Regions from separate parts of the Enterococcus wangshanyuanii genome, predicted to be linked through region 2. Evidence: a T-box and tRNA genes for the amino acid it is inferred to sense, from the RefSeq annotation. Region 2 holds a T-box; the other holds one or more tRNA genes.
The links. The T-box of region 2 lies ahead of tyrS (tyrosine--tRNA ligase). A T-box ahead of a tRNA ligase gene usually reads a tRNA of that ligase, here a tRNA-Tyr.

Region 1 (14,887 bases), 270 kb from region 2:
GAAAGACTGGGGAAGAAATATGAAACGAATCGACAAAGTTGCTGAAATCCTTGCAACTTACACAAAAAGCCAACCGGCAACGGCAATGGAAATTGCTGAAAAATTAGGGGTCACTAGAGCAAATGTCAGCAGTGACCTAAACCAGCTTGTTAAGCTTAATAAAGCAAAAAAAACTGGAACCAAACCAATTTACTTCTTTTCAACCACGCCAAACTTTCAAAGTAAGGAAAGCATTTTAGATACATTTACTAAGAAAAGCCCTAGCCTGTTTCACTGTAGTGAACAAGCTAAAGCAGCTGTTTTGTACCCACCAAAAGGCATGCATATCCTTTTAACAGGTGAAACGGGTGTTGGGAAAAGTATGTTTGCAGAATTGATCTTTACTTATGCAAAATCACAGAATAAATTGAAAGCGGATTCTAAATTTATCACATTTAATTGTGCTGACTATGCGAATAATCCCCAATTACTTGTAGGTTCTATCTTTGGTGTGTCTAAAGGAGCATATACAGGAGCGGACAGCGACCGTGCTGGCTTATTAGAAGAGGCCGATGGCGGCATTTTGTTTCTTGATGAAATTCATCGGCTGCCACCAGAAGGTCAGGAAATGCTTTTCACTTTCATAGATAGAGAAATCTATCGAAGATTAGGAGAAACAACTAGCGAAAGAAAGGCCCAAGTGCTACTGATTTGTGCTACAACTGAAGATATTTCTTCAAATCTACTTCAAACATTCATTCGCAGAATCCCAATGAGGATCAATATTCCTACTTTGGAGGAACGGGGATTAGAAGAACGGTTGACGTTGATCTCAACCTTTTTTCAAGAAGAAACTAAAAAGCTGAAATCACCGATCGAAGTATCTACAAATACAATTCGCGCCTTATTAGGTTATCATTGTGCAAATAACGTCGGCCAATTAAAAGCAGATATCCAGCTTTTATGCGCGAAGGCTTACTCTCAATTTATTGTTCGGCAGGAAGAAGCAATAAAAATTAGCAGTTATGAATTGCCTCATTATATTCGGGAAGGTCTTTATAATGCTGAAGAAAGGCAAAAAATCTGGCTGCTATTACCAAATATGAACAATCGGTTTTTTCTTTTTGATGACGAGACTACCACGCTTTTTATTTCAAAAGACAACAAAGGTGATGATATTTATCAAATCATTGAACAAAAAATGAATGATATGGAACGAATTGGATTAGACAGTACTCAAACTTCTGAAATAATTGACACAACGATTACCAATTATTATCGTTCCTATACAAATGATTTATCTGCTGATCTTCAAAATTTAGAGCAGATCGTCGGCTCTGAAATTCTTGCTACTTCTGGTAAGGTATGTGAAAAAGCCGCTCGTTTATTAAATTGCTATTTATCTGATAATGTTCGCTATGGGATTGCTCTTCACTTATACAATACGATCCAACGAATTAAACGTGGGCAAACGATCAAAAATCCGAGGATCGATGAAATAAAAAATAGCCATCCGCAACTCTTTGAGACAGCGCTGCACTGTTTGTCTGTGATCGAAACAGATTTTAGCGTAAAGTTACCTGAGGATGAAGCTGGTTTTTTAGCACTATTTTTTACAGCTGATGAACCTAAACCAAAAAAACGAATCAAAGTAGAAGTCATTGTTGTTGCTCATGGGGAAACAACAGCAACAAGCATGGCTAATGTCGTTAACAAACTGCTCGGCGAAGATATTGCGTTAGGCTTTGATATGCCTCTCGAAGAAAATCCAATAGTGATATTAGCTCGAATTCAAGACTATCTTAAACAAAAAAAAGAACCAAAAGATGTTTTATTACTTGTTGATATGGGATCATTGATCAATTTTAGTGATGAACTTAAGGAATACACCGTTACAGATATTCGCTGTATCGAGTTAGTGAGTACATTACATGTTCTAGAGGCTAGCAGAAAAGCGGCTTTGGGCGCTACCTTAAATGAAGTATATGAATCAACAGTAAATATTAGAGGGCTTTCTACTTATCAGCAAAAGGAGGCTATTACGCTAGAACAACGTACATTCTATCTGCTAACATTATGCTCAACGGGCGAAGGTTCTGCTCAACTTATAAAAAAAATGCTCCGCTCTCGATTAAATTTACGAGGAGGCGCATGTGAGATTGTTTCCTTACAGGTAGCTGATACTGATTTAGTAGAAAAAACAGTCAATAGTTTAAATAAAACTGGTAAAATCATTTGTGCAGTGGGAACGTTTCAATTAGGATTGAGTATCCCTCATTTTTCTATTAATGATGCTTTAAATGAAACCAATACTGCAAAGATTCAAGCACTAATCGACTATGAACTTGCTTTTGAAGGGATGCGTCTCAATATCACGGACATGTTGAATTATCCTCACGGTGAAAAATTGATTTCAACAACTAGAGACTGGGTTGAAACACTGGCTGAAGAAATAACGCCCCTTCTTTCATATGAAATCAAGGTCGGTTTGACCTGCCATGTAATCTGTATGATCGATCGTTTACTTCTAGGGAAAAATGTCAGTACTTTTCCTAGAACAGAATCTTTTAAAGAAAAATATCAAACAGAAATCTATAAAGTAGCCCAAAATATAAAGCTGTTGGAAACTTATTACGGGATCGATATTCCGAAAGATGAGATTTTCTATATCACAGCCTTTTTTATGAATAAATCTTTTCTTTAAAAATCAATAACTATCTCCTAAGTTAAGTATATAAATAGATATTGCCTCAGCTATTTTTATTTACTTATAAATTGAAAGCCAACGTATGGATATACGTTGGCTTTTATAGTAGATCTCAAATTAAGGTAGTGAATCTTTTTTTAATTTTATTCATCATTTAATCTAATCAGCATATTTAGATACAGAAGCACTCTTATACCACAATTGTTGTTTGGATTTCAGTCGTTCCAAATATGCCATTGATGGCTTGTTCAACTTCGCTTTTTATTGCCTGCAGTTCAGAGGGTGACTCACCAAAACTATATACCACGAGCATCGCTTTTTTCGTTTCAAGAGAAATCATCGCCCTAGTTGAATCAGAAATTGGACTACCAAAAGGACCAAGTGAATCACTCAACACAGGAAAACTACTGATTCCGATCTTGCCTTTTCCGATCCCTTCATATTCTTCATCCCTACGTGCTACCATATAAGAAAGATCATTATTCAATTTAGATAGATCATAACTGCCAATCGGTAAATGTAGTTTCAAAGAAAGATAGTTATTCAAATCTACAAGTGCATTGATTTGATATAATCCTTGTCCCTAAACTATTCTTCTTAATAAACTATCTGACGAAGGCCGGTGACGAGAAGGATCGAGCCCAAGACCTTTATAAAACAATTTAGTTTGCTTAATTCTTTTATTATCAAGTATATCTTCCAATGTTGTTGCACTTTCAATTTCAGCAATCATTGGTGTTAAAAAATTTTCCCAAAGATTTTTATCATACTTTCTATTACATAAATCAAATGTAGATACTACTAGTTGGGCTTTCTTTAATTTAGATGTTTCTTTTACTATATTCATAATCAATAGTCCTCCGTTAATATCAAAAATATTTTTTTAACGGAAATCAGGCACATCGCACTCGCAAAGAGGAGCAAAAATCATAATTTCACCTCCAAAAAATGAATTAATCCAATATTATATTATTTTAGTTATGAATTCAAGCTGTTATGCTAGCTCATAGTATTTATAAACAACAACTATTTACTAAACAAAAAAACTGTTAAATCAATGATTTAACAGTTTTTATACCGGCGGCCGGGGTCGAACCGGCACGCCCTCGCGGGCACTGGATTTTGAGTCCAGCGCGTCTGCCAATTCCGCCACGCCGGCATGAAATAATTTTGCAAGGCGGTAACCGGATTTGAACCGGTGATGAAGGTTTTGCAGACCTCTGCCTTACCACTTGGCTATACCGCCATATTGCAATGTAAATTTCTCTAATAGAGAAAAACTGGGGTAGCTGGATTCGAACCAACGCATGACAGAGTCAAAGTCTGTTGCCTTACCGCTTGGCGATACCCCAAAAATTTAAAGTTAAGGGCGACTGATGGGAATCGAACCCACGAGTGGCGGAACCACAATCCGCTGTGTTAACCACTTCACCACAATCGCCATAAAACACTTGGCAAAAATTTAAAACTAAGGGCGACTGATGGGAATCGAACCCACGAATGGCGGAACCACAATCCGCTGTGTTAACCACTTCACCACAATCGCCATAAATTTTAACAGGGATAGTAGGAATCGAACCCACAATGACGGTTTTGGAGACCGTAGTTATACCGTTTAACTATATCCCTACTTTTAAATGGAGGAAAGTGGATTCGAACCACTGAACCCTAAGGAACGGATTTACAGTCCGTCGCGTTTAGCCACTTCGCTATTCCTCCAAAATGGCGCAAGACAGAATCGAACTGCCGACACACGGAGCTTCAATCCGTTGCTCTACCAACTGAGCTACTGCGCCAAAAATATAAAACGGTCTGGACGGGACTCGAACCCGCGACCTCCTGCGTGACAGGCAGGCATTCTAACCAGCTGAACTACCAAACCGTGATTTAATGGAGGTTAACGGGATCGAACCGCTGACCCCCTGCTTGTAAGGCAGGTGCTCTCCCAGCTGAGCTAAACCTCCAATAAATATAAATGACCCGTACGGGAATCGAACCCGTGATACCGCCGTGAAAGGGCGGTGTCTTAACCGCTTGACCAACGGGCCAACAAAAACTTAATACGGAGAGTAAGGGATTCGAACCCTTGAGACAGTGTTCACCGCCTACATGATTTCCAATCATGCTCCTTCGGCCTCTCGGACAACTCTCCAGAGTTAAAAGAAGCAACTATTACTCATAAATCCTATATTAAGGAACTCCGGCAGTAGGACTCGAACCTACGACATCATGATTAACAGTCATGCGCTACTACCAACTGAGCTATGCCGGAATAACAACGAGCGCGGCGACGTCCTACTCTCACAAAGGGAAACCCTTCACTACAATCGGCGCTAAGAAGCTTAACTTCTGTGTTCGGCATGGGAACAGGTGTATCCTTCTCGCTATCGCCACCACACTGGGTGTTGTTGTATTTAATTGAGTGATGATTCACTCAAAACTGGATTGAAGCTTGTAATCAATGCTTACCAAGATCTTTTATTTTATTTCTTTTGGTTAAGTCCTCGACCGATTAGTATTGGTCCGCTCCGTACATCACTGCACTTCCACTTCCAACCTATCTACCTCATCATCTCTGAGGGGTCTTACTTTCTTAAAGAAATGGGAAATCTCATCTTGAGGTGGGCTTCACACTTAGATGCTTTCAGCGTTTATCCCTTCCCTACATAGCTACCCAGCAATGCCCTTGGCAGAACAACTGGTACACCAGCGGTAAGTCCATCCCGGTCCTCTCGTACTAAGGACAGCTCCTCTCAAATTTCCAACGCCCGCGACGGATAGGGACCGAACTGTCTCACGACGTTCTGAACCCAGCTCGCGTGCCGCTTTAATGGGCGAACAGCCCAACCCTTGGGACCGACTACAGCCCCAGGATGCGACGAGCCGACATCGAGGTGCCAAACCTCCCCGTCGATGTGGACTCTTGGGGGAGATAAGCCTGTTATCCCCAGGGTAGCTTTTATCCGTTGAGCGATGGCCCTTCCATGCGGAACCACCGGATCACTAAGCCCGACTTTCGTCCCTGCTCGACTTGTAAGTCTCGCAGTCAAGCTCCCTTCTGCCTTTACACTCTGCGAATGATTTCCAACCATTCTGAGGGAACCTTTGGGCGCCTCCGTTACCTTTTAGGAGGCGACCGCCCCAGTCAAACTGCCCACCTGACACTGTCTCCCAGCCCGATTAGGGCTGCGGGTTAGAGGGTTCATAACACAAGGGTAGTATCCCACCAGCGCCTCCACCGAAACTAGCGTTCCGGGTTCATCGGCTCCTACCTATCCTGTACATGTGGTACAAACACTCAATATCAAGCTACAGTAAAGCTCCATGGGGTCTTTCCGTCCTGTCGCGGGTAACCTGCATCTTCACAGGTACTAAAATTTCACCGAGTCTCTCGTTGAGACAGTGCCCAAATCGTTACGCCTTTCGTGCGGGTCGGAACTTACCCGACAAGGAATTTCGCTACCTTAGGACCGTTATAGTTACGGCCGCCGTTTACTGGGGCTTCAATTCTGAGCTTCGCCGAAGCTAACCCATCCTCTTAACCTTCCAGCACCGGGCAGGCGTCAGCCCCTATACTTCATCTTTCGATTTTGCAGAGACCTGTGTTTTTGATAAACAGTCGCTTGGGCCTATTCACTGCGGCTGACCGAAGTCAGCACCCCTTCTCCCGAAGTTACGGGGTCATTTTGCCGAGTTCCTTAACGAGAGTTCGCTCGCTCACCTTAGGATACTCTCCTCGACTACCTGTGTCGGTTTACGGTACGGGCAGTTGTTTTCTCACTAGAAGCTTTTCTTGACAGTGTGACATCAGGAACTTCGGTACTATTATTTCCCTCCCCATCACAGCTTGTCCGTACAGAGTAAAGCATTTGACTCTACTCAAGACTTACTGCTTGGACATGCACTTCCAGTCGCATGCATTCCTTAGCCTCCTGCGTCCCTCCATTGTTCAAACAAAAACAACTGGTACAGGAATATCAACCTGTTGTCCATCGCCTACGCCTATCGGCCTCGGCTTAGGTCCCGACTAACCCTGGGCGGACGAGCCTTCCCCAGGAAACCTTAGTCATACGGTGGACGGGATTCTCACCCGTCTTTCGCTACTCATACCGGCATTCTCACTTCTAAGCGCTCCAGCCGTCCTCACGATCGACCTTCAACGCCCTTAGAACGCTCTCCTACCATCACACCAGAGGTGTGATCCACAGCTTCGGTAAACTATTTAGCCCCGGTACATTTTCGGCGCAGGGTCACTCGACTAGTGAGCTATTACGCACTCTTTAAATGGTGGCTGCTTCTGAGCCAACATCCTAGTTGTCTGTGCAACCCCACATCCTTTTCCACTTAATAGTTATTTTGGGACCTTAGCTGGTGGTCTGGGCTGTTTCCCTTTCGACTACGGATCTTATCACTCGCAGTCTGACTGCCGAATATGAATGAATGGCATTCGGAGTTTATCTGAATTCGGTAACCCGAGATGGGCCCCTAGTCCAAACAGTGCTCTACCTCCATCATTCTCAACTTCGACGCTAGCCCTAAAGCTATTTCGGAGAGAACCAGCTATCTCCAAGTTCGTTTGGAATTTCTCCGCTACCCACAGCTCATCCCCGCACTTTTCAACGTACGTGGGTTCGGTCCTCCAGTGCGTTTTACCACACCTTCAACCTGGCCATGGGTAGATCACATGGTTTCGGGTCTACGACTACATACTCATTCGCCCTATTCAGACTCGCTTTCGCTGCGGCTCCGGCTCTTCACCTTAACCTCGCATGCAATCGTAACTCGCCGGTTCATTCTACAAAAGGCACGCTCTCACCCATTAACGGGCTCGAACTTGTTGTAGGCACACGGTTTCAGGATCTATTTCACTCCCCTTCCGGGGTGCTTTTCACCTTTCCCTCACGGTACTGGTTCACTATCGGTCATTAGGGAGTATTTAGCCTTGCGGGATGGTCCCCGCGGATTCCGACGGAATTTCTCGTGTTCCGCCGTACTCAGGATCCTCCTAGGTGCTGTCACAATTTCGCCTACGGGGCTATTACCCACTTTGGCGGACCTTTCCAAGTCCTTCGACTATCCTGACAGACTACCATATCGGAGTCCTACAACCCCAACAAGCAAGCTTGTTGGTTTGGGCTCTTCCCGTTTCGCTCGCCGCTACTCAGGGAATCGAATTTTCTTTCTCTTCCTGCAGGTACTTAGATGTTTCAGTTCTCTGCGTCTACCTCTAACCAGCTATGTATTCACTGGAAAGTAACATCCTATAAAAGATGTTGGGTTCCCCCATTCGGAAATCTCTGGATCATAGCTCACTTACAGCTCCCCAAAGCATATCGGTGTTAGTCCCGTCCTTCATCGGCTCCTAATGCCAAGGCATCCACCGTGCGCCCTTATTCACTTAACCTTATCAACCTTGCGGTTGGGTCTTGACTACTTCTTCTAGCGATAGAAGGTTGGTCAATAAAATAAGCTTCGAACAATTAATTAATTAACTCTTCAACGCGGTGTTCTCGGTTTGTTTTGATTACTTTTTTTACTTCAATATCCAGTTTTCAATGAACAATCTAGTAACCAATGGTTACTAATGGAGCCTAGCGGGATCGAACCGCTGACCTCCTGCGTGCAAAGCAGGCGCTCTCCCAGCTGAGCTAAGGCCCCAGTAAAGCTATACAATTGAGAGTAGACCTCTCAAAACTGAACAAAGTGTTGACGAACCGTGTAGTTCCGTACTATTCCTTAGAAAGGAGGTGATCCAGCCGCACCTTCCGATACGGCTACCTTGTTACGACTTCACCCCAATCATCTATCCCACCTTAGGCGGCTGGCTCCAAAAGGTTACCTCACCGACTTCGGGTGTTACAAACTTTCGTGGTGTGACGGGCGGTGTGTACAAGGCCCGGGAACGTATTCACCGCGGCGTGCTGATCCGCGATTACTAGCGATTCCGGCTTCATGTAGGCGAGTTGCAGCCTACAATCCGAACTGAGAGAAGCTTTAAGAGATTTGCATGACCTCGCGGCCTAGCGACTCGTTGTACTTCCCATTGTAGCACGTGTGTAGCCCAGGTCATAAGGGGCATGATGATTTGACGTCATCCCCACCTTCCTCCGGTTTGTCACCGGCAGTCTCGCTAGAGTGCCCAACTGAATGATGGCAACTAACAATAAGGGTTGCGCTCGTTGCGGGACTTAACCCAACATCTCACGACACGAGCTGACGACAACCATGCACCACCTGTCACTTTGTCCCCGAAGGGAAAGCTCTATCTCTAGAGTGGTCAAAGGATGTCAAGACCTGGTAAGGTTCTTCGCGTTGCTTCGAATTAAACCACATGCTCCACCGCTTGTGCGGGCCCCCGTCAATTCCTTTGAGTTTCAACCTTGCGGTCGTACTCCCCAGGCGGAGTGCTTAATGCGTTTGCTGCAGCACTGAAGGGCGGAAACCCTCCAACACTTAGCACTCATCGTTTACGGCGTGGACTACCAGGGTATCTAATCCTGTTTGCTCCCCACGCTTTCGAGCCTCAGCGTCAGTTACAGACCAGAGAGTCGCCTTCGCCACTGGTGTTCCTCCATATATCTACGCATTTCACCGCTACACATGGAATTCCACTCTCCTCTTCTGCACTCAAGTCTCCCAGTTTCCAATGACCCTCCCCGGTTGAGCCGGGGGCTTTCACATCAGACTTAAGAAACCGCCTGCGCTCGCTTTACGCCCAATAAATCCGGACAACGCTTGCCACCTACGTATTACCGCGGCTGCTGGCACGTAGTTAGCCGTGGCTTTCTGGTTAGATACCGTCAAGGTAAGAGCAGTTACTCTCCTACTTGTTCTTCTCTAACAACAGAGTTTTACGATCCGAAAACCTTCTTCACTCACGCGGCGTTGCTCGGTCAGACTTTCGTCCATTGCCGAAGATTCCCTACTGCTGCCTCCCGTAGGAGTCTGGGCCGTGTCTCAGTCCCAGTGTGGCCGATCACCCTCTCAGGTCGGCTATGCATCATCGCCTTGGTGAGCCGTTACCTCACCAACTAGCTAATGCACCGCGGGTCCATCCATCAGTGACACCCGAAAGCGTCTTTCAAATCAACACCATGCGGTGTCGACTGTTATACGGTATTAGCACCTGTTTCCAAGTGTTATCCCCTTCTGATGGGCAGGTTACCCACGTGTTACTCACCCGTCCGCCACTCCTCTTTTCAAATGAGTGCAAGCACTCGGTAGAAAAGAAGCGTTCGACTTGCATGTATTAGGCACGCCGCCAGCGTTCGTCCTGAGCCAGGATCAAACTCTCATAATAAAAGTTGAACACGATCTTGCGATCGTTAAGCTCATTTGTTTGCTAGCATATTGCTTCGCTTGTTAAAAATTGTTGTTTGTTTTCACCGTTGTGAAAACAACCTACACATTTGGTTTGTCTTACTTTGTTCAGTTTTCAAAGGTCTACGTTGTTACCTCGCAGCAACTTTTATATCATATCAAATCTTCGATTTGATGTCAACACTTTTTTAAAAAAGTTTCAAAGTTTTTTCTGCTTGGCGTTGTCGTTTGTTTCAGCGACAACTTCATTAGTTTATCAGGTTGTTTGTTATTTGTCAACAACTTTCTTCCTGATTTTTCAATGTTTCAATTGCTTTTTTCATTAGCAACTTTGTTATTCTATCATGAATTACTTTTATTCGTCAAGAAGAAATTTTACTTTTTTTCTCAACAAATTTCTAGTAAAGAACATCAATCAGAACATGTATAAATATAACAATACTTATCATAAAATGCAACTAGAAAATGCCTAAATTTCGTTCTTTTTTTTCTTAGCGAACAAATTTAGATAACTTCAAATCAGCATTCGGTTTTTCTGCTACATTCATCATATATAGCTCTCAATCATTCGGCTAATTATCCAAAAAAAGTAGGTGCTTTTCGCACCTACTCGTTGTCTTCACTATTTTCTACTATTGGAATATGGATTCTGAATATCGTTCCTTGATGAATGACACTTTCAGCATCGATTCTTCCTTTATAATTTTCCACTAATTGTTTGGCAATTGACAAACCTAATCCATTGCCGCCCTTATTTCTAGCTCTAGCTTTATCTACTCTATAGAAGCGATTAAAAATTTTATCAAGTTCATCTTCTGAAATTCCCTCACCAAAGTCCTGGATCGCTATTTCAAATTCATTTAATGTTTTGGAAATCGAGATATGAACTTCTTTTCGAGTTGTCGAGTATTTTACAGCATTATCTAAAATAATGATCAGTAATTGCTCAAAGTGATTACGGTAGATTCCTAGTTTTACTTCATGCAGTAAATCATCATCTAATGTAATTACAAAATCAGGATATAAAATTTTGAAGTTATTAAAAACTTGATACACGACTTGTTTAGCATTCGTCGTATGATTTGGATACAATGTGTCTACTTGTTCTGCACGAGATAAATCCAGCATTTCTTGCACAAGACTCTTCATTCGGGTAATCTCTTGTAAACTAGCCTCCAAGGATTCATCCAACACTTCTGGATCTTCTTTTCCCCATCGATTCAATAGATTCAAATGGCCTTCGATAATTGCTACTGGTGTCCGCAGCTCATGAGAAACATCCTCTACGAATTGTTCCTGTTGTTCAATATAACGCCTCATCCGATCCAACATCTCATTAAAGATCTCAGCAAGATCTGCCAGTTCGTCATTTGAATGTATATCTGGCATGTGAATACTAGATTGCGGATTTTTACGGATCGTATCCATTGTATCTCTCAACACTTTTAAAGGTTTTAAGAAATATGAAGATAAAAGGAATCCTAATACGCTACTAAGTATAAGTGAAATGACTTCTAGAATGATCAGAGTCAGTAGCAAATGGTTTTTAATTGCGTAAAATGAAGACAATTCATAGAAGGCTTGTATATAACCAGTTTTTTCTCTCGTACTCTTTGAATATACGGGTTGGATGATCAAGTACCCTGTTCTATCGTTTAATGTCTTGATTTCAGCTTTCTGTTTTCCTTTTTTTACCAATTGATTTTGTGCTTTTTGGGTTTCAAAAAGCAATGTGCCTTCCGGATCAAAAACAGTCAAAAATAGTGCTGGCTGCCCTAGCTCTGAAAGCATACTATCCATTTCCATCAATGAACCCTCGACGGATACTTTTTTGTTGTTTAAATCATTTGTATCTAAGCTTGGCGTTTTTAATTTCTCGTAGACCTCAGATACGGTCAGCTCTCCTTCGACATTAGCTAAACGATTCCCCACTTCGGCGACCGTTCTTTCAGCATTTTCTCGCTCTTTTTGAACAATGAGGCTAACAGATGTTTTATATGTAATAACAGCAAATATCGTAAAAACAACGAATATGAAGAAAGAACTTGCAAAGGCCCACTTGATCGTCAAAGAAGGCCCCTTCAGTTCTTTTCTTTCTAATTTTTTTGATTTTAACGGTCTCACGAGCGCATCACATATCCTGTTCCACGAACGGTTTGGATATAACTTTCTTCACCAGGAACATCAATTTTATTACGCAAGTAGCGGATATAAACATCAACTACGTTTGTTTCGACTTCTGTTTCATAACCCCAAACTTTGTTTAAAAGAACATCTCGTGCTAAAACAACATTAACATTTTCCATCAATGTCAACAGTAGTTCATACTCACGCTTAGTCAATTCTATCATCTCAGAATTACGACGAACAACACGATTTTCTTTTTCAATCGTTAAATCACGATATGTAATTGTCGTTTGTTTGGCTACATTTTTGTCTCCTTCGATATCGATACGACGAAGCAGTGCGCGTAGACGTGCCAAAAGTTCTTCTATTGCAAATGGCTTTACAATATAATCATCTGCACCATGATCTAAACCAGATACACGATCGATCACAGAATCACGTGCTGTCATCATAATGATCGGCGTATTTTTTACTTGACGAATTCTACGGCAAACTTCAAGACCATTTAGTTCTGGCAACATCAAATCTAAAAGAATGGCATCCCACTCGTCATTTAAGGCTGCTTCTAAGCCTGTGCGTCCGTTATAATGAACTTCTGTTGTGTAACCTTCATGTTTTAATTCAAGCTCTACAAAACGAGCTAAGTTTTTTTCATCTTCAATAATAAGAATATTACTCATTGGTTATTTTTCCTCTCTCTTTAAAAGCTATCTTAAAGCCTACCTATTATACCCACTTTTATCTTAAAAAGCTAGCAACAACCTATTTTCACTTTGTAACAGAGAGAAAACCATGAGAAAATTCTTAATCCCATGGCTTTCGAACATATTATTCTTCATTATACCAGCTATAGTGGTATGTTCCTTCTTTATCAGTACGTTGATACGTATGAGCTCCAAAGTAATCTCTTTGTGCCTGAATGATGTTTGCAGGCAATCTTTCTGAACGATAAGAGTCATAGTATGCAATAGCTGAGGCAAATGTTGGTACTGGTACGCCAGCCTGTACAGCAATCGAAACAACGTCACGTACGGATTGCTGATATTTTTTTGTAATATCGATAAAGTAGTCATCTAAGAGTAAGTTCTCAATCGTTGGGTTTTTATCGTATGCATCTGTAATTTTTTGTAAAAACTGTGCACGGATGATACATCCCGCACGCCAAATTTTTGCAATATCACCGAATGGCAGATCCCAGTTATAATCTTCTGATGCAACTCGTAACTGAGCAAAACCTTGAGCGTAACTCATGATTTTACTGAAGTAAAGTGCTTCGCGGATTTTTTCGATCAATTCTTTCTTATCGCCTGAATACTCTGCTTTTTCAGGTTTAGCTAATACTTTGCTAGCTTTTACACGTTCTTCTTTATAGGCAGAAATAAAACGGGCAAAAACTGATTCAGTGATCAACGGTAACGGCACACCCAAATCTAAAGAGCTTTGACTTGTCCATTTACCCGTTCCTTTATTCCCGGCAGCATCTAAGATAACATCAACGATCGGTTGACCTGTCCCCTCATCATCTTTACGTGTCAAAATATCTGCAGTGATTTCAACAAGATAACTGTCTAACTCACCTTGATTCCACTCTTTGAAAATATCAGCCATTTCATCTACAGAAAGACCAAGGATATTTTTCATAAGATCATACGATTCCGCAATCAGCTGCATATCTCCATATTCGATACCATTGTGGACCATTTTAACATAATGTCCTGCACCATTAGGACCAATGTATGTTACGCAAGGTTCCCCGTCTTCTGCTTTTGCAGAAATTTTTTCTAAAATAGGAGCCACTAATTCGTAAGCTTCTTTCTGTCCACCAGGCATGATCGAAGGTCCCTTCAAAGCCCCTTCTTCACCGCCTGAAACACCAGTTCCGATGAAGTTGATTCCTGAGTTCGCTAATTCTTCATTTCTACGAATCGTATCTTTGAAGAATGTGTTTCCGCCATCGATCAAAATATCTCCCTTATCTAAATGAGGTAATAATTCCTGGATCGTAGCATCAGTCGCAAAACCCGCTTGAACCATCAACATGATACGACGTGGTTTTTCAATAGAGTCTACAAACTCTTCGATCGTGTATGTTGCTTTAAAATTTTTATCAGGGTGCTCTTCAACAACATCTGTTGTTTTTGATCCTGTACGATTAAATAGAGCAACTGAATAGCCTCTACTTTCAATATTCAATGCTAGATTTTTTCCCATTACGGCCATTCCGACTACGCCAAACTGTTGTTTTGTCATCTTGTATCCTCCCACTGTCTTTGAAAAAAAATTCATTAGAATTTTCTTATAATCTACATTATTATAACGTAGAATACTTGATATGAAAACAAAAATAGTTCGATTAAAATTTATTTTTATCGTTTCTGCAGTATTTCAGTCATTTGTCCATTGTTTTAAATCTTTTTATCTTAAAAATAAATCCCCTAGGCTCCATGGTTAGCCTAGGGGATTCGTAACATTTTCAAAAAAATGTTTTATGCTTCTTTAGAGACTACGTCTTTTCCATCGTAATGACCACATGCTGGACATACGTGATGGCTTTTTCTCATTTCACCACAGTTTGAACATGCATTCAAACCTTTGATCGTTAATTTGTAGTGAGTACGGCGTTTGCCCTTTTTAGCTTTTGATGTTCTTCTAGCTGGTACTGCCATTGGTGTTCCACCTCCTTGTAAAGATGTGTGCAGCAAGTGCACGATATATTCCAATCTTACTTAGTCATCATCACCATCAGCGTTTTCG
Region 2 (14,887 bases):
ACGTTCAACTGCCTTGAACCGTCAAGGTCGTCTAGGATTCTTCGCTCCAACTGCTGGACAAGAAGCAAGCCAGTTAGCAAGTCAATTCGCAATGGAAAAAGAAGATTACCTATTACCAGGTTACCGTGATGTGCCTCAATTGGTTCAACATGGCTTACCATTGGCTGAAGCTTTCCTTTGGTCTCGTGGACATGTAGCGGGTAACCACTACGCTCCTGAGTTGAATGCTTTACCACCACAAATCATCATCGGCGCACAATACATCCAAGCAGCAGGAGTTGCTTTAGGAATGAAAAAACGCGGCAAGAAAAATGTTGTCTTCACTTATACAGGTGATGGCGGTTCTTCACAAGGTGACTTCTATGAAGCAATCAACTTTGCTGGTGCTTATCATGCAAATGGTGTCTTCATCATCCAAAACAATGGTTTTGCGATTTCAACACCACGTGAAAAACAAACTGCAGCGAAAACTTTAGCACAAAAAGCTGTCGCAGCAGGAATCCCAGGAATCGTCGTTGACGGAATGGATCCATTAGCTGTTTATGCGATTGCTAAAGAAGCACGCGAATGGTCTGCAGCAGGTAATGGTCCTGTCTTGATCGAAACATTAACTTACCGTTATGGTCCACATACATTATCAGGTGACGATCCAACTCGTTACCGTTCAAAAGACATGGATGACGAATGGGTACAAAAAGATCCATTAGTTCGTTTCCGTAAATATCTAGAAGACAAAGGTCTATGGTCTGAAGAAAAAGAAAACGAAGTAATCGAAAAAACAAAAGAAGAAATCAAAGTAGCAATTGCAGAAGCAGATAAAGTTCCAAAACAAAAAGTATCTGATTTCTTGAAAAACATGTTTGAAGTTCAACCTCAAAATATCAAAGAACAAATTGCATTCTACGAAGCGAAGGAGTCGAAATAATCATGGCACAAAAAACAATGATCCAAGCAATTACAGATGCCTTAGCTCTTGAAATAGAGAAAGACGAAAACGTACTAGTCTTTGGTGAAGACGTTGGTAAAAACGGCGGAGTTTTCCGTGCAACTGAAGGCTTACAAGAAAAATTTGGCGAAGACCGTGTTTTCGATACTCCTTTAGCGGAATCTGGAATCGGCGGTTTAGCATTTGGTTTAGCTTTAGAAGGTTACCGTCCAGTTCCTGAAATCCAATTCTTTGGATTCGTATTTGAAGTCTTTGACGAAATCGTTGGTCAAATGGCTCGTACACGTTACCGTATGGGCGGTACTCGCAACATGCCTATCACAGTTCGTGCGCCTTTTGGTGGAGGCGTTCATACACCAGAACTTCACTCAGATAACTTAGAAGGATTGATCGCTCAATCTCCAGGTATCCGTGTGGTTATCCCATCAAACCCATATGATGCAAAAGGACTATTGATTTCTTCTATTAGAAGTAACGATCCAGTTGTTTATTTAGAGCACATGAAACTTTACCGTTCATTCCGTGAGGAAGTGCCGGATGAAGCATATGAAGTTCCTTTAGATAAAGCGGCTGTGACTCGTGAAGGTACAGACGTATCGATCATCACTTACGGTGCAATGGTTCGTGAAGCAATTAAAGCTGCTGACAACTTAGCAAAAGACAATATTTCTGCTGAAATCATTGACTTACGTACTGTAGCTCCTTTAGATGTAGAAACGATCATCAAATCAGTTGAAAAAACAGGTCGCGTAGTCGTTGTTCAAGAAGCACAAAAACAAGCTGGCGTTGGTGCTATGGTTGTTTCTGAAATTTCTGAACGTGCTGTATTATCATTAGAAGCGCCAATTGGCCGTGTATCTGCTCCAGATACAATCTTCCCATTTGGACAAGCAGAAAACATTTGGTTGCCAAATGCTAAAGATATCGAAGCGAAAGCAAGAGAAATCGCAGAATTTTAATTAGAAACTGAATAGATTTGCTCTAAACGGCATGCCTAAATTTTCACGTGAATTTTTCATGTGGAAATTTAGAGCTGTTGTTTTCCGCAATTTGCGAGTTAAACAGATACGATAAAGGAAGGGAAGGCTTAAAAAATGGCTTATCAATTTAAATTACCAGATATTGGTGAAGGTATTGCAGAAGGCGAAATCGTAAAATGGTTCGTTAAAGCAGGAGATACCATCAATGAAGATGATACATTATTAGAAGTTCAAAACGATAAATCTGTAGAAGAGATTCCATCTCCAGTTACAGGAACAGTTAAATCAATCGTCGTACCAGAAGGCACAGTAGCAAACGTTGGAGATGTCTTGATCGAAATCGATGCACCTGGACATCCTGAAAATGATGCAGCACCTGCAGCTCCGGCTCAAGAACAAACGCCTGCACAACCAGCAGCGACTCCAGAAGCACCAGCAGCTGATAATGGCGGCGGTGTGTTCCAATTTAAATTACCAGATATCGGTGAAGGTATTGCAGAAGGCGAAATCGTAAAATGGTTCGTTAAATCAGGCGATACAATCAACGAAGATGATACATTATTAGAAGTTCAAAACGACAAATCTGTAGAAGAAATCCCTTCACCAGTTACAGGAACAGTTAAAAACATTGTTGTTCCAGAAGGTACAGTAGCAAACGTTGGAGATGTATTGATCGAAATCGATGCACCAGGACATAATTCTGCACCAAGTGCATCTGCTCCTGCAGCAAGTGCACCTGCTCAAACAGAACAAGCAGCTCCTGCACCAGCAGCATCAACAGGTGTTGTGGCAGCAGCAGATCCAAACAAACGCGTCTTGGCTATGCCATCAGTACGTCAATTTGCTCGTGAAAAAGATGTTGATATCACACAAGTTGCACCAACAGGAAAAGGCGGCCGTGTCACAAAAGCGGATATCGAAGCCTTCATTTCTGGTGGTGGACAAGCAGCAGCGCCAGCACAAGCTGAACAAACTGCCGCAACTCCAGCAGCAACAGAAACAGCAGCTGCACCAAAAGCTCCTGCAAAACCATTTGTATCTGATTTAGGTGAAGCTGAAACACGCGAAAAAATGACACCAACACGTAAAGCAATCGCAAAAGCAATGGTCAACAGCAAACACACTGCACCGCACGTTACGTTGCATGATGAAGTTGAAGTGTCTAAATTATGGGATCACCGTAAGAAATTCAAAGATGTGGCAGCTGCGAATGGTACAAAATTAACATTCTTACCATACGTTGTAAAAGCATTGACAGCAACTGTTCAAAAATTCCCGATCTTGAATGCTTCAATCGATGATGCAGCACAAGAAATCGTTTATAAAAACTACTATAACATTGGTATCGCAACAGATACTGATCATGGTTTATATGTACCAAATGTTAAAAATGCGAATACGAAGAGCATGTTCGCAATTGCAGATGAAATCAACGAAAAAGCAGCTCTTGCAATCGATGGTAAATTAACTGCTGCGGATATGCGTGATGGTTCAATCACGATCAGTAATATTGGTTCAGTTGGCGGCGGCTGGTTCACACCAGTGATCAACTACCCTGAAGTTGCAATTTTAGGGGTTGGTACAATCGCTACTCAACCAGTTGTAAATGCAGACGGAGAAATCGTTGTTGGACGTGTCATGAAACTTTCAATGAGTTTTGACCACCGTATCGTTGATGGTGCAACTGCTCAAAAAGCAATGAACAACATCAAGCGTTTATTAGCTGATCCAGAATTATTATTAATGGAAGGATGATTATCAGATGGTAGTAGGAGATTTCGCCATTGAATTAGATACAGTCGTAATTGGTTCAGGCCCTGGAGGATATGTTGCAGCGATTCGTGCTGCTGAAATGGGTCAAAAAGTTGCGATCATTGAGCGTGAGTTTATCGGCGGTGTATGTTTGAACGTTGGATGTATTCCTTCTAAAGCATTGATCGCTGCAGGACATCACTATCAAGAATCACTAGACTCAACAATGTTTGGTGTAACAGCTAAAGGTGTTGAATTAGACTTTGCAAAAACACAAGAATGGAAAGACAATAAAGTTGTTAATACATTGACAAGCGGTGTTGGTTTCCTTCTAAAAAAACATAAAATCGAAATCATTGAAGGAGAAGCTTTCTTCGTTGACGAAAACACATTACGTGTGATCCATCCGGACTCAGCTCAAACTTACTCATTCAATAACGCGATCGTAGCGACAGGTTCTCGTCCAATCGAAATCCCAGGATTTAAATTTGGCGGACGTGTCTTAGATTCTACTGGCGGGTTAAACTTGAAAGAAGTTCCTAAAAAATTCGTGATCATCGGTGGCGGTGTCATCGGTGCAGAACTTGGTGGGGCATACGCTAACCTAGGTTCTGAAGTAACGATCTTAGAAGGTAGCCCTTCAATTTTACCAACCTATGAAAAAGATATGGTTAAACTTGTAACTGATGATTTCAAGAAGAAAAATGTTACAGTTGTCACAAAAGCAATGGCTAAAGAGGCTGTTGATAATGGCGATAGCGTGACTGTTAAATATGAAGTAGACGGCAAAGAAGAATCTGTAACTGCTGATTACGTAATGGTAACAGTTGGACGTCGTCCAAATACAGATGATCTAGGTCTTGAACAAGCGGGCGTTGAAGTTGGCGAACGTGGTTTAGTTACTGTCGACAAACAAGGTAGAACTAATGTATCAAACATCTTTGCAATCGGAGATATCGTACCAGGTGCTGCTCTTGCTCACAAAGCAAGCTACGAAGCAAAAATCGCTGCAGAAGCAATCTCTGGTAAAAAGGTAGAAGTTGACTACAAAGCAATGCCTGCTGTAGCCTTTACTGATCCTGAATTAGCAAGTGTTGGTATGACGATTGCTGAAGCAAAAGAAGCGGGCTTAGAAGCAACTGCTTACAAATTCCCATTTGCTGGTAACGGACGTGCGATTTCTTTAGGTAAAACAGAAGGATTTGTTCGTTTAGTTACGACAAATGAAGATAATGTGATCATCGGAGCACAAATCGGCGGAGTTGGCGCAAGTGATATGATTTCTGAGTTATCACTAGCTGTTGAATCTGGCATGAATGCAGAGGATATTGCATTAACGATCCATCCACACCCATCTTTAGGGGAAATTACTATGGATGCTTCTGAGTTGGCTTTAGGTTTGCCAATTCATATTTAGCATAGATTGTCACACAAAAGAAAGACCGAGCTGGCCAGGCTCGGTCTTTTGTTTTGCTTTTAAATAAAAGACCCTAAAAAGTAATTTAAGCGTATCATTACTTTTTTCAGGGGTAAGATTATCTGATCTAGCGATGAAGCTCGCTATCGTCCTCTTCATCGATTCTATGAACCATTTCAAGCAAACCGCCATTTCCTTCATCTAAAATCCGTTTCACTCGAGAGATAGTCGTAGTACTGCTGCCGGTCGCTTCAGCGATATCGGTATACGTTTTATTTAATAGAAGTAATTTTGCCACCTCAAAACGCTGGATCATCGAATCTAGTTCCTTCAATGTCATCAAATCATCAAAATAATTATAACAATCCTCTAAAGTTTCTAAAGCAAGTAGAGAACGGAAAAACTCATCGCCATGACCGTCTTGAATTTTATCGATTTTCATAAGTCCCTCCTAAATTTAAAAGCGGAACAAATCGTTTAATCCTGTAGAAAATTAGGAAATTGACTTTGTGACGCTCTTTGTCACACTGACAATTTGTCTATTTTCCTAAGGATTGATTTGTACAGCTAGATAACACTAAAAACGGAACAGGCTCGCTCAGCTCTGACAGAAAAATAGGAAATGTTGATTGAGATGCTCTTTGTCTCACTCAACATTTGTCTTTTTTCCGAAGAGCTAGCCTGTGCAGCTGGATAACACAAATGATCAACACTTTCTTTGAAAGTCTTGTACTGTTCAACATCAGTTCATTTTATTCGCTGTGTTTCTCAGCAAAAGCGGAACAAGCTGACTATTGAACTCCATATTCATAAATCGTGCGTTATAAATATCGCAACCATTTTCCTATTATAAAACTTTTTTTTCTTTTGTCCAGTACCCAAGAGAAAAAAGCACGAAACAAGACTAAAGAACTCTTGTTTCGTGCTTTTTTGAGTTGTTACAGTGATTATTTTGCACCTAATTTAACTAATGTGTATTGTTTTTTCCCTTTTCTAACAATGATGAATTTACCATCGAATGATTGATCAGCTGTTACTTCAAAGTCTACTTCGCGAATACGGTCGCCGTTGATTGAAATAGCGCCATTCGTAACATCTTCACGTGCTTGACGTTTTGAAGGTTCGATGCCTAATTCGATCAGCCAATCAACAATATTTTGGTTGATTGCCTCTGTTTCAACTGTCGGCATATTTTTGAAGCCTTCTTCGATTTGTTTTGAAGTTAAGTTTTTAACGTTACCAGAGAATAGGGCTTCTGAAATGGCTAAAGCATCGTTCAAGTCTTCTTCACTATGCACAAATTTTGTCATTTCCGCCGCTAATACACGTTGTGCTTCACGTAAATGTGGCTCAGTTTCTACTTTGACTTCTAGCGCTTCGATTTCTTCTTTTGTTAAGAAGGTAAAGAATTTCAAGTATTTGATAACATCACGATCATCTTGATTGACCCAGAATTGGTAGAATTCGTAAGGGGTTGTTTTTTCTGGATCGAGCCAAACTGCCCCACCAGCTGTTTTACCGAATTTTGTACCGTCTGCTTTTAGCATCAATGGAATCGTTAAACCAAAGGCTTTCGCATCTGCGCCTTCTTTTTTACGAATCAAATCTAATCCAGCAGTGATATTGCCCCATTGATCGGCACCACCGATTTGCATGCGGACATTATTATTTTGGAATAGGTGTAAAAAGTCCATTGATTGTAGGATTTGGTATGTGAATTCTGTAAATGAGATTCCTGTTTCTAAGCGACTTGCCACGATATCTTTAGCAAGCATAGTGTTGATATTGAAAAACTTACCAAAATCTCTTAGGAAATCTAAAAGTGTTAAATTGTGTGTCCAGTCGTAGTTGTTTACTAAAGTCAATGTATTGTCCGTATCGACAGCAAACAGTTTTTCCATTTGGCGTGTCAAAGAATCGACGTTGTGCTGAACAGTTTCCATTGTTTGTAATTGACGTTCTGTTGTTCGACCACTTGGATCGCCGATCGTACCAGTCGCTCCACCGATCAAAATAAACGGATGGTGTCCAAAAGCTTGGAATCTTTTTAGCATCATAAATGGGATCAGATGTCCAATATGCATACTATCTCCTGTAGGATCCACACCGCAATATAGTGAAATGCTGTTGGTTTCAACGTACTCACGCAAACCTTCGCTATCTGTTTGTTGGTTGATGGCGCCACGCCATTCTAGTTCATCAATAATGTTTGTCATGTTTCTTCATCCTTTCCTATATAAAATAAAAAACGCCCCATAGGCGATTAGCCTATGGGACGAACTTCTCCGTGTTACCACCCAAATTGTATATGTAAAAACATATACCTCTCAAATCTGTATCGTAGATAGACGCCTACTTACGGTAGGAAACTAAAAGTGTAATTCACAAAAAATGTATATGCCAACTCTCACTAAATGCTGACTCTCTGAAATAGGGACATCTTTGCTACTTCGCTTTATTAAAGTTTGATATGTGATTTTGTGGTAATTCTACGACAAATCGATCGACTTGTCAAATCCTTCTTTTTTCTTTTTATTATTTTTAAATGAAAGGATTCTCATATTAGTGTAAATTACTTTCATTTAGATTTTTTTAAAAGAACTAAAGCTGAAATCATTTGTGACAAATTTAATAAATGAAGTGACTAATTGCTTTTTTTAAGCAGAAATACTTTAACGTAGTAAAGCGCTGACGCGCCGAATAGAAAATAAAAATGTTAAATAACGAGCTTTTTTTTTAATTCTGCTCTTTTTGACTTAGGTCTCTATGGTACCTATACTTTGAATGTGATTTCACATGTGGGAACAAAAAATAAATTTAATCAGGAGGTCAAACATGAATAAGAAATTGTCATTATTTGGATTGATTGGAATTACCATGGCCTTTTTTGGAACGGTTCGTAGTGTTCCAACATTAGCTTCGACAGGCTGGGCACAGATTTTTTATATGCTGATTGCTGCTTGTTGTTTTGCATTACCGATCGCATTGATTTCGGCTGAGCTGTCAACAGGCTGGCCAGAAGAGGGCGGTCCTCAGGTGTGGGTGCGCAATGCATTCGGTGAAAAATGGGGCTTTGTTACATCGTGGCTATTATGGGTCCAAATGTTTTTTGGAATGGTCATGGTTGCTTCAACGGTCGGAGTGTTACTTGGATATGTTATCAATCGTCCAGATTTAGGACATAACAATTTATTTATTTTCATTATGATCTTGCTTTCCTATTGGAGCATTACATTATTGAATTTGAAATTTGATATGGTCAAAATCGCTGGTGACTGGGGCGCTGTGATCGGTGTTTATATTCCATTCGTAGCCTTAGTTGTTTTAGGAATGATGTATATGGCAAAACACGGAATCAATCAAGACAGCTATTTAGGTCACTTTGAAGCAGCAAAACTGTTGCCTGATTTTAGCGATTTAGGTAGTTTACCAACGTTGACAGGGATCATCTTTATCTTTGCCGGGGTTGAAATTTCTTCGGTTCATGCCAATAACATCGATAATCCTAAACGGAATTATCCTATCGCAGTTATTGCGTCTGTTTTATTACTTGTTGTATTCAATTTGGTTGCGGGGCTAAGTGTTGCTGACAGTGTACCAGCTGGTCAAATGGAATTAGCTAACATTACACAACCGTTTGTGATCATGACTGAAGATCTGGGTATCCCAGCAATCTTTAATAATATTGTTTCATTGATGATTTTAATCGGTGTGTTAGTTCAATTGAGTGCTTGGGTTTTAGGGCCAAGTAAATCAATGATCAAAGTGGCAGATGAAGGGAACTTGCCGCCATTCTTCCAAAAACGTAACGCAAAAGGAATTCCAATCACTTTCGTGATGATCCAAGCAATCGTTATTTCTCTTGTTTCATTCTTATATGTTGTCGTACCTGATATAAGTGAAGCATTTTTGATTATTACAATTACTACAACGATTTTATATTGCGTCGTTTATCTATTGATTTCTTTATCCGCAGTTAAACTGCGTTACAGTATGCCGTCTGTTGAACGCCCGTTTAGATTAGGAAGTAAAGGCAATGGCTTGATGTGGGCTGTGGCTTCATTGGCAGTCGTGAGTGTGATCGTTACCATGTTGGTCAGTTTGATTCCACCAACCTCTGTTCCCCAAAGCGGTCATGTCGCATACGTGATTTTCCAAGTTGCTGCCACATTGATCATGATCGGCATTGCTTTACTCATTTATAAGAGAAAAAAACCAGAATGGAAAAAAACAAAGTAAACGGTACAAACAGTTTATCAAGAGGCTGATTAGTCTGACTTATTTTGAAACTATTGGAGGAAATATTCATGAAAAATTTCAATACAGATGATACAAATTTAAAAGCACTATTTATCGGTGATAAAGGTGAAAACGTTGATCTATTCAAAGAATTATTGAATAAAATGATCGATGAACACATCGGCTGGAGACAAAACTACATGCCCCAAGATATGCCTGTCATCACTCCCCAAGATAGAAGCTCTAAAAGCTTCCAAGAAACAGCAGACAACATGCGGACTGTCTTTAATACGTTATCTTCACGTTTACGTACAGAATCATTACCATGGCATTCAGCAGGTCGTTTCTGGGGTCATATGAACGCTGAAACATTGATGCCTTCGATTATTGCCTATTCAGCAGCGATGCTTTGGAATGGAAATAACGTAGCGTATGAATCTTCACCAGCAACTTCACAAATGGAAGAAGAAGTTGGGATGGAATTTGCCAGCTTGATGAGCTATCAAAACGGTTGGGGACATATTGCAGCAGATGGTTCGATCGCAAACCTTGAAGGTCTGTGGTATGCCCGTAACATGAAATCTTTACCATTTGCCATCCAAGCAGTTGCACCAGAAATGGTTGCTGGAAAAACAGAGTGGGAATTATTAAATATGTCAACAACAGAAGTATTGGATATCTTAGATAAAGTTCAAGATAAAATGGACGAAATCAAAGCTCATTCAGCCCGTAGCGGGAAAAATTTAGACAAATTAGGAAAATGGATCGTGCCTCAAACGAAACACTATTCTTGGTTGAAAGCAGCCGACATCATCGGTATTGGGTTAGATCAAGTGATTGCTGGTGAAGTAAACAGCGAATACCGCATGGATATCGAAAAATTAGAAGCACAAATTCGTGACTTAGCAGCGCAAGGAATCCCAACGCTAGGGGTAGTAGGGGTAGTGGGTTCCACAGAAGAAGGACAAGTTGACCGTATCGATCAAATCATTGCGTTACGTGAGAAGTTAGCCCAAGAAGGAATCTACTTCTATGTTCATGTCGATGCAGCTTACGGTGGTTATGGTCGTTCAATTTTCTTAGATGAAAATGACCAATTTATTGAATGGGACAAAATCGATGAAGTATACGCCAAACATAATATCTTCCAAGAAAAGAATGATTGGTTGACACAAGATATTTATGATTCGTTCAAAGCGATCGAACAAGCAGAATCCGTAACGATCGATCCACATAAAATGGGGTATATTCCTTATTCAGCTGGTGGTGTCGTGATCAAAGATATCCGCATGCGTGACGTGATTTCTTATTTTGCCACTTATGTATTTGAAAAAGGGGCAGATATTCCAGCGTTGCTTGGTGCTTATATTTTAGAAGGTTCAAAAGCGGGTGCAACTGCTGCTGCTGTTTGGACTGCGCATAAAGTATTGCCATTAAACGTAACGGGTTACGGTAAATTGATGGGCGCAAGTATTGAAGGAGCGTATCATTTCTATCACTTTATCGATGGATTAGAATTCCAGGTAGGAGATAAAACAATTGAGATCCATGCATTAACAAAACCAGACTTTAACATGGTGGACTATGTTTTCAATGAAAAAGGCAATACAGATCTTGTGAAAATGAATAAATTGAACCACGATTTCTACGATTACGCTTCTTATGCTAAAGGCGGCTTATACAACAATGAATTCATTACATCACACACAGATTTTGCGATCGAAGAATATGGCAATAGCCCATTTGAATTCGTAAATAGCTTAGGCTTTTCTCGTGCTGAATGGGAACGTGCTGATAAAGTAACGATTTTACGTGCTGCTGCAATGTCTCCATATATGAATGATAAAGAAACATTTGATGAATATGCAGTAAAAATCAAACAAGCGATCCAAGAAAAATTAGAAGCGATTTACGCAGAATAATCGTTTTTCAAAGAGCGTCTGCGGCGATTTTTTGCCGCAGGCATTTCTTGTTTTAACAGGTTGAAGGATTCTATAAGATGTGAGGAATGTATATGAAAAAATATCAAGTAAATTTTAATGAAGCAGCGTTTCTTTTGATTACTTTAGTTGTAATGATCGGCGTTAGTATTATTGGTTTTGATATCCCTGCCCATGTCGCTTTGTTGCTTGCAATTGGTTATTTGATGGTGTTTGCTGTTTATAAGAAATTTTCTTGGGATTTTATTCATGAGGCACTTGTTGACGGCGTCTCCTCCGGCATTATTCCAATTGTGATTTTTATTTTGATCGGCGCATTGATCAGTGTTTGGATCGCAGGCGGAACGATTCCAACGATCATGGTTTTAGGTTTTTCTTTTCTGTCTGTGAAGTATTTCGTGCCGACGGTCTTTTTCGTGTGCGGCATCGTAGGCGGTGCTGTCGGCAGTTCCTTTACGACGGTTTCAACGATCGGGATTGCTTTTTTAGGGATGGGCAGCTTGATCGGTGTTGATCCAGCGTTGACAGCAGGGGCGATTGTTTCTGGTGCTTTTTTGGGAAACTCGATTTCACCACTTTCAGATACCGTGAATCTCGCGGCAGCTATTGCGGAAGTAGATTTATTTGATCATTTAAAGAATACATATAAAACAGCATTACCAGCAGCTGTGATATCGGTCATTTATTTTTTTGTGACAGGCTTACGCTATGATGGTGCGTTGGATAGCCATAGTATTCATGAAATCGTCAGCACGCTGAATGAGTATTTTACTATTTCTTTTGTTTCATTGATCCCATTAGCCTTGCTCTTTGTCTGTGCATGGAAAAAAATTCCGGCGATCCCTACCTTATTAACAAGTATCGGAACATCGCTAGTTCTGATGTTTTTTACAACACCGCATTTATCATTGGTTGAAACAGCAACGATGCTGCAAAATGGGTTTGTTTCTCAAACGGGAAATATTCAGGTGGATGAATTGTTGACTCGCGGAGGGATCCAAAGTATGATGTGGTCCGTTTCTTTGATCATCTTGGCGTTATCATTAGGCGGCTTGCTAGTGAAAATGGAGATTATTGATTGTTTACTTCAACGTTTTGAAAAAATAATTGATTCTCGCCAAAAACTGATTTTGATTACAATGTTGAGTTCTGTTGGGATCAATGTATTGATCGGCGAGCAGTATCTGTCGATCATTTTACCTGGAAAATCATTTATCAATAAGTTTAAAGAAAAAAAAGTTCCTCTTACCTTGTTATCAAGAGGCTTGAATGATGCGGGGTCTGTAGTAAATCCGTTGATTCCATGGGGCGTAAGTGGTGTTTTCATTTCCGGAACGTTAGGTATTTCAACGATCGAGTATTTGCCTTATGCTGTTTTCTGTTATTTATTGCCAATTTTATCCTGCTTTATTACCTTAAATAGTAAGCGTCAGAAAAAGTAATTGAAAAGAGACCAAACAAAACTGATTGTTCGTTTTGTTTCGGTCTCTTTTACGTCGATCATTACTCAAATCTAAGTAATTTTTGTCAGTTATTCACCAAACGTTTTAAGTCCTGCTTCATATAAATAATCATCAATTTCTAAAATCGTTAGTCGATGTGAGAGCCCGTAGATGACCACTGCATCCCAAGGGTGTTTTGGATAGAGCTGAGCATAACTCGTTTTTTTCAGTAACTCATTGGTTTCTTCCAACGTTAAGGAAAAGCCGATCGCTAAAGCGATTATTTTTTCTCTGGAAGGATTTCGTTTGCCATCAAAATATTGGTAGCCTGTCGCTTCAGTGATCCCTGCTTTTTTTAAGACAGCACTTTTTGTTGTTTGTTTGGCCTCAAGCCATTGATTTAGGAATTTTTTAGCCGTTTGATCGATCGTATGGGGTGCCGTTTCTGCAAGCGCAGTTTGAAAATTTTCTGCTTTTTTTAATGAATGGAGCAGCTTTTCCGTATCTATTTCCAGCATGTCACGAGTCTCCTCTTTCTTAAACTCTTCACTTCATTATACCTCGATTTTACTAAAGTGAGAACGCATTTAACGGATTTCTTTGCTATAATGAAACAAGCAAACAAATAATGGAGAATGATGATGGAAAATGTAACAGAAGAACGAGTTAGTCTATATAAAGAAATCGAGCCTTTGACAGACAAGCCCAATGGTCCTGTTTTGGTCAGAAATAGGGAAACAAAAGAATTCTTTGTCAAAAAATACTATCCGCTATTTCTAAAAGAAAATTTGCTCACCCTTCAAGAACTCGATCACACTCATTTACCAAAAATCCAAGAAGTATTGGTTGAAGATGGGAAGCTTTTTTTGTATGAAGAATTTATTCATGGAAAGACATTGACGCAAATTATTCAACGGTCTGAAATGATCGAAATAGAAACACTCTTAAAAATGACGCTAGAATTGTTGGATGCCCTAATTGCTTTGCATAGCAAAGGGATCATCCATCGGGATGTTAAGCCCGGAAATATCATGTTGACGAATGATGGTCTATTGAAATTGATCGACTTTGATGCTGTTCGGACTTTTGACGGCGGAAAAGAAACAGATACTGTTCAGTTGGGGACGATCGGTTTTGCCTCACCGGAGCAATTTGGTTTTGCTGAATCAGATAGACGAAGTGATCTGTATTCTGTAGGGGTTGTGATGAATGTTTGCGCCACGAAAAAGTACCCGAAAGAGCAGTTAAGTACGAATAAATTTTTACGACCGTTGATTCTAAAAGCAACCAAGCTAGATCCTAACGATCGCTATCAATCAGCCTTAGAAATGAAGTGGGAAGTTGAAGAGCAGTGGAAAAAACTGAAGTTCAATTATCAGTCTGAGGAAAAAGAGACCAAGAAAGCTAGTCAGGAAGATCGCATAAGAGAAATTCTTGAAAAAAATGCGGCGAACAAAGAGCAGCAACAAAATATCTCACAGAAAGTTGTCAAGACATATCCTTCTTCTATATTAAGAAAATATGTGCCGGGATTTCGAACGGATATTGTATGGAAAAAAGTGATTGCAGTGATTTATTATGTATTCATTGGATTAGGTCTACCGTTGGATATTATGAGAAATGGAAGTTCTAATGGTCGATCAGGGCTAGTAGTTGAAGATCTGCTTTATTTTGTTCTTCCTGTATTTTTATTTACTAATTTTATGGATTTTCATAGTAAACTTCCTTTATTAAAGTCAAAAAAACGTATAGTTAGAATTTTTGGCTATATCTTACTGGGGCTTTTTTGGCTTGCACTTTGTTCACTACTTCGTGGTGAACAGCGAGTACCATAAAATAATTATTTCTAACTATGCTCGATGCATAAGATTTTCCTTTGGTTATTCCGTATGATCAAGATGTATCAACGGACTAAATAACAAAGGAGACAAAAAACATGAACATGAAGAAAATCGTTTTGATAGGTATTGGTGTATTAGTTGTGGGTGGAGTGTTAGTCAATATGGGCTCTGATGACAAAAAAGAGACGCCTTCCAAAAAAGAAGAAACAACAAGTACGGTTGTCAAAAACAAAGAGTCAGAAGCTCCAGCAGTGACAGATGCTGGTGATTTGGGTGAGTATCACGTAGCGATCAAAGAGTTTACTTTTGCTAAAGATTACAGTGGTGCAG

Region 1: it encodes a tRNA-Tyr, which carries the amino acid that the T-box ahead of tyrS (tyrosine--tRNA ligase) is inferred to sense. The anticodon was not compared.

Annotation. Positions count from the first base shown of each region.
Region 1 is NZ_CP021874.1:979,570-994,456, forward strand. It holds gene CC204_RS04580 (sigma 54-interacting transcriptional regulator) at 20-2,683, shown strand; gene CC204_RS04585 (hypothetical protein) at 2,877-3,215, opposite strand; gene CC204_RS04590 (hypothetical protein) at 3,270-3,533, opposite strand; tRNA gene CC204_RS04595 (tRNA-Leu) at 3,762-3,845, opposite strand; tRNA gene CC204_RS04600 (tRNA-Cys) at 3,862-3,932, opposite strand; tRNA gene CC204_RS04605 (tRNA-Gln) at 3,967-4,038, opposite strand; tRNA gene CC204_RS04610 (tRNA-His) at 4,055-4,127, opposite strand; tRNA gene CC204_RS04615 (tRNA-His) at 4,160-4,232, opposite strand; tRNA gene CC204_RS04620 (tRNA-Trp) at 4,245-4,315, opposite strand; tRNA gene CC204_RS04625 (tRNA-Tyr) at 4,325-4,405, opposite strand; tRNA gene CC204_RS04630 (tRNA-Phe) at 4,410-4,482, opposite strand; tRNA gene CC204_RS04635 (tRNA-Asp) at 4,495-4,568, opposite strand; tRNA gene CC204_RS04640 (tRNA-Val) at 4,578-4,650, opposite strand; tRNA gene CC204_RS04645 (tRNA-Glu) at 4,663-4,734, opposite strand; tRNA gene CC204_RS04650 (tRNA-Ser) at 4,750-4,838, opposite strand; tRNA gene CC204_RS04655 (tRNA-Asn) at 4,885-4,958, opposite strand; rRNA gene rrf (5S ribosomal RNA) at 4,969-5,084, opposite strand; rRNA gene CC204_RS04665 (23S ribosomal RNA) at 5,179-8,090, opposite strand; tRNA gene CC204_RS04670 (tRNA-Ala) at 8,272-8,344, opposite strand; rRNA gene CC204_RS04675 (16S ribosomal RNA) at 8,427-9,986, opposite strand; gene CC204_RS04680 (HAMP domain-containing sensor histidine kinase) at 10,613-12,076, opposite strand; gene CC204_RS04685 (response regulator transcription factor) at 12,127-12,813, opposite strand; gene gndA (NADP-dependent phosphogluconate dehydrogenase) at 12,962-14,383, opposite strand; gene rpmF (50S ribosomal protein L32) at 14,620-14,799, opposite strand; gene CC204_RS04700 (YceD family protein) at 14,860-14,887, opposite strand, start outside.
Region 2 is NZ_CP021874.1:1,252,365-1,267,251, reverse strand. It holds gene pdhA (pyruvate dehydrogenase (acetyl-transferring) E1 component subunit alpha) at 1-925, shown strand, start outside; gene CC204_RS06055 (alpha-ketoacid dehydrogenase subunit beta) at 928-1,905, shown strand; gene CC204_RS06050 (dihydrolipoyllysine-residue acetyltransferase) at 2,041-3,681, shown strand; gene lpdA (dihydrolipoyl dehydrogenase) at 3,689-5,095, shown strand; gene CC204_RS06040 (YerC/YecD family TrpR-related protein) at 5,223-5,537, opposite strand; gene tyrS (tyrosine--tRNA ligase) at 6,043-7,311, opposite strand; T-box leader at 7,364-7,566, opposite strand; gene CC204_RS21805 (pinensin family lanthipeptide) at 7,682-7,756, shown strand; gene tyrP (tyrosine-tyramine antiporter) at 7,931-9,334, shown strand; gene tdc (tyrosine decarboxylase) at 9,403-11,256, shown strand; gene nhaC (Na+/H+ antiporter NhaC) at 11,343-12,716, shown strand; gene CC204_RS06015 (helix-turn-helix domain-containing protein) at 12,806-13,234, opposite strand; gene CC204_RS06010 (serine/threonine-protein kinase) at 13,358-14,551, shown strand; gene CC204_RS06005 (DUF5067 domain-containing protein) at 14,653-14,887, shown strand, end outside.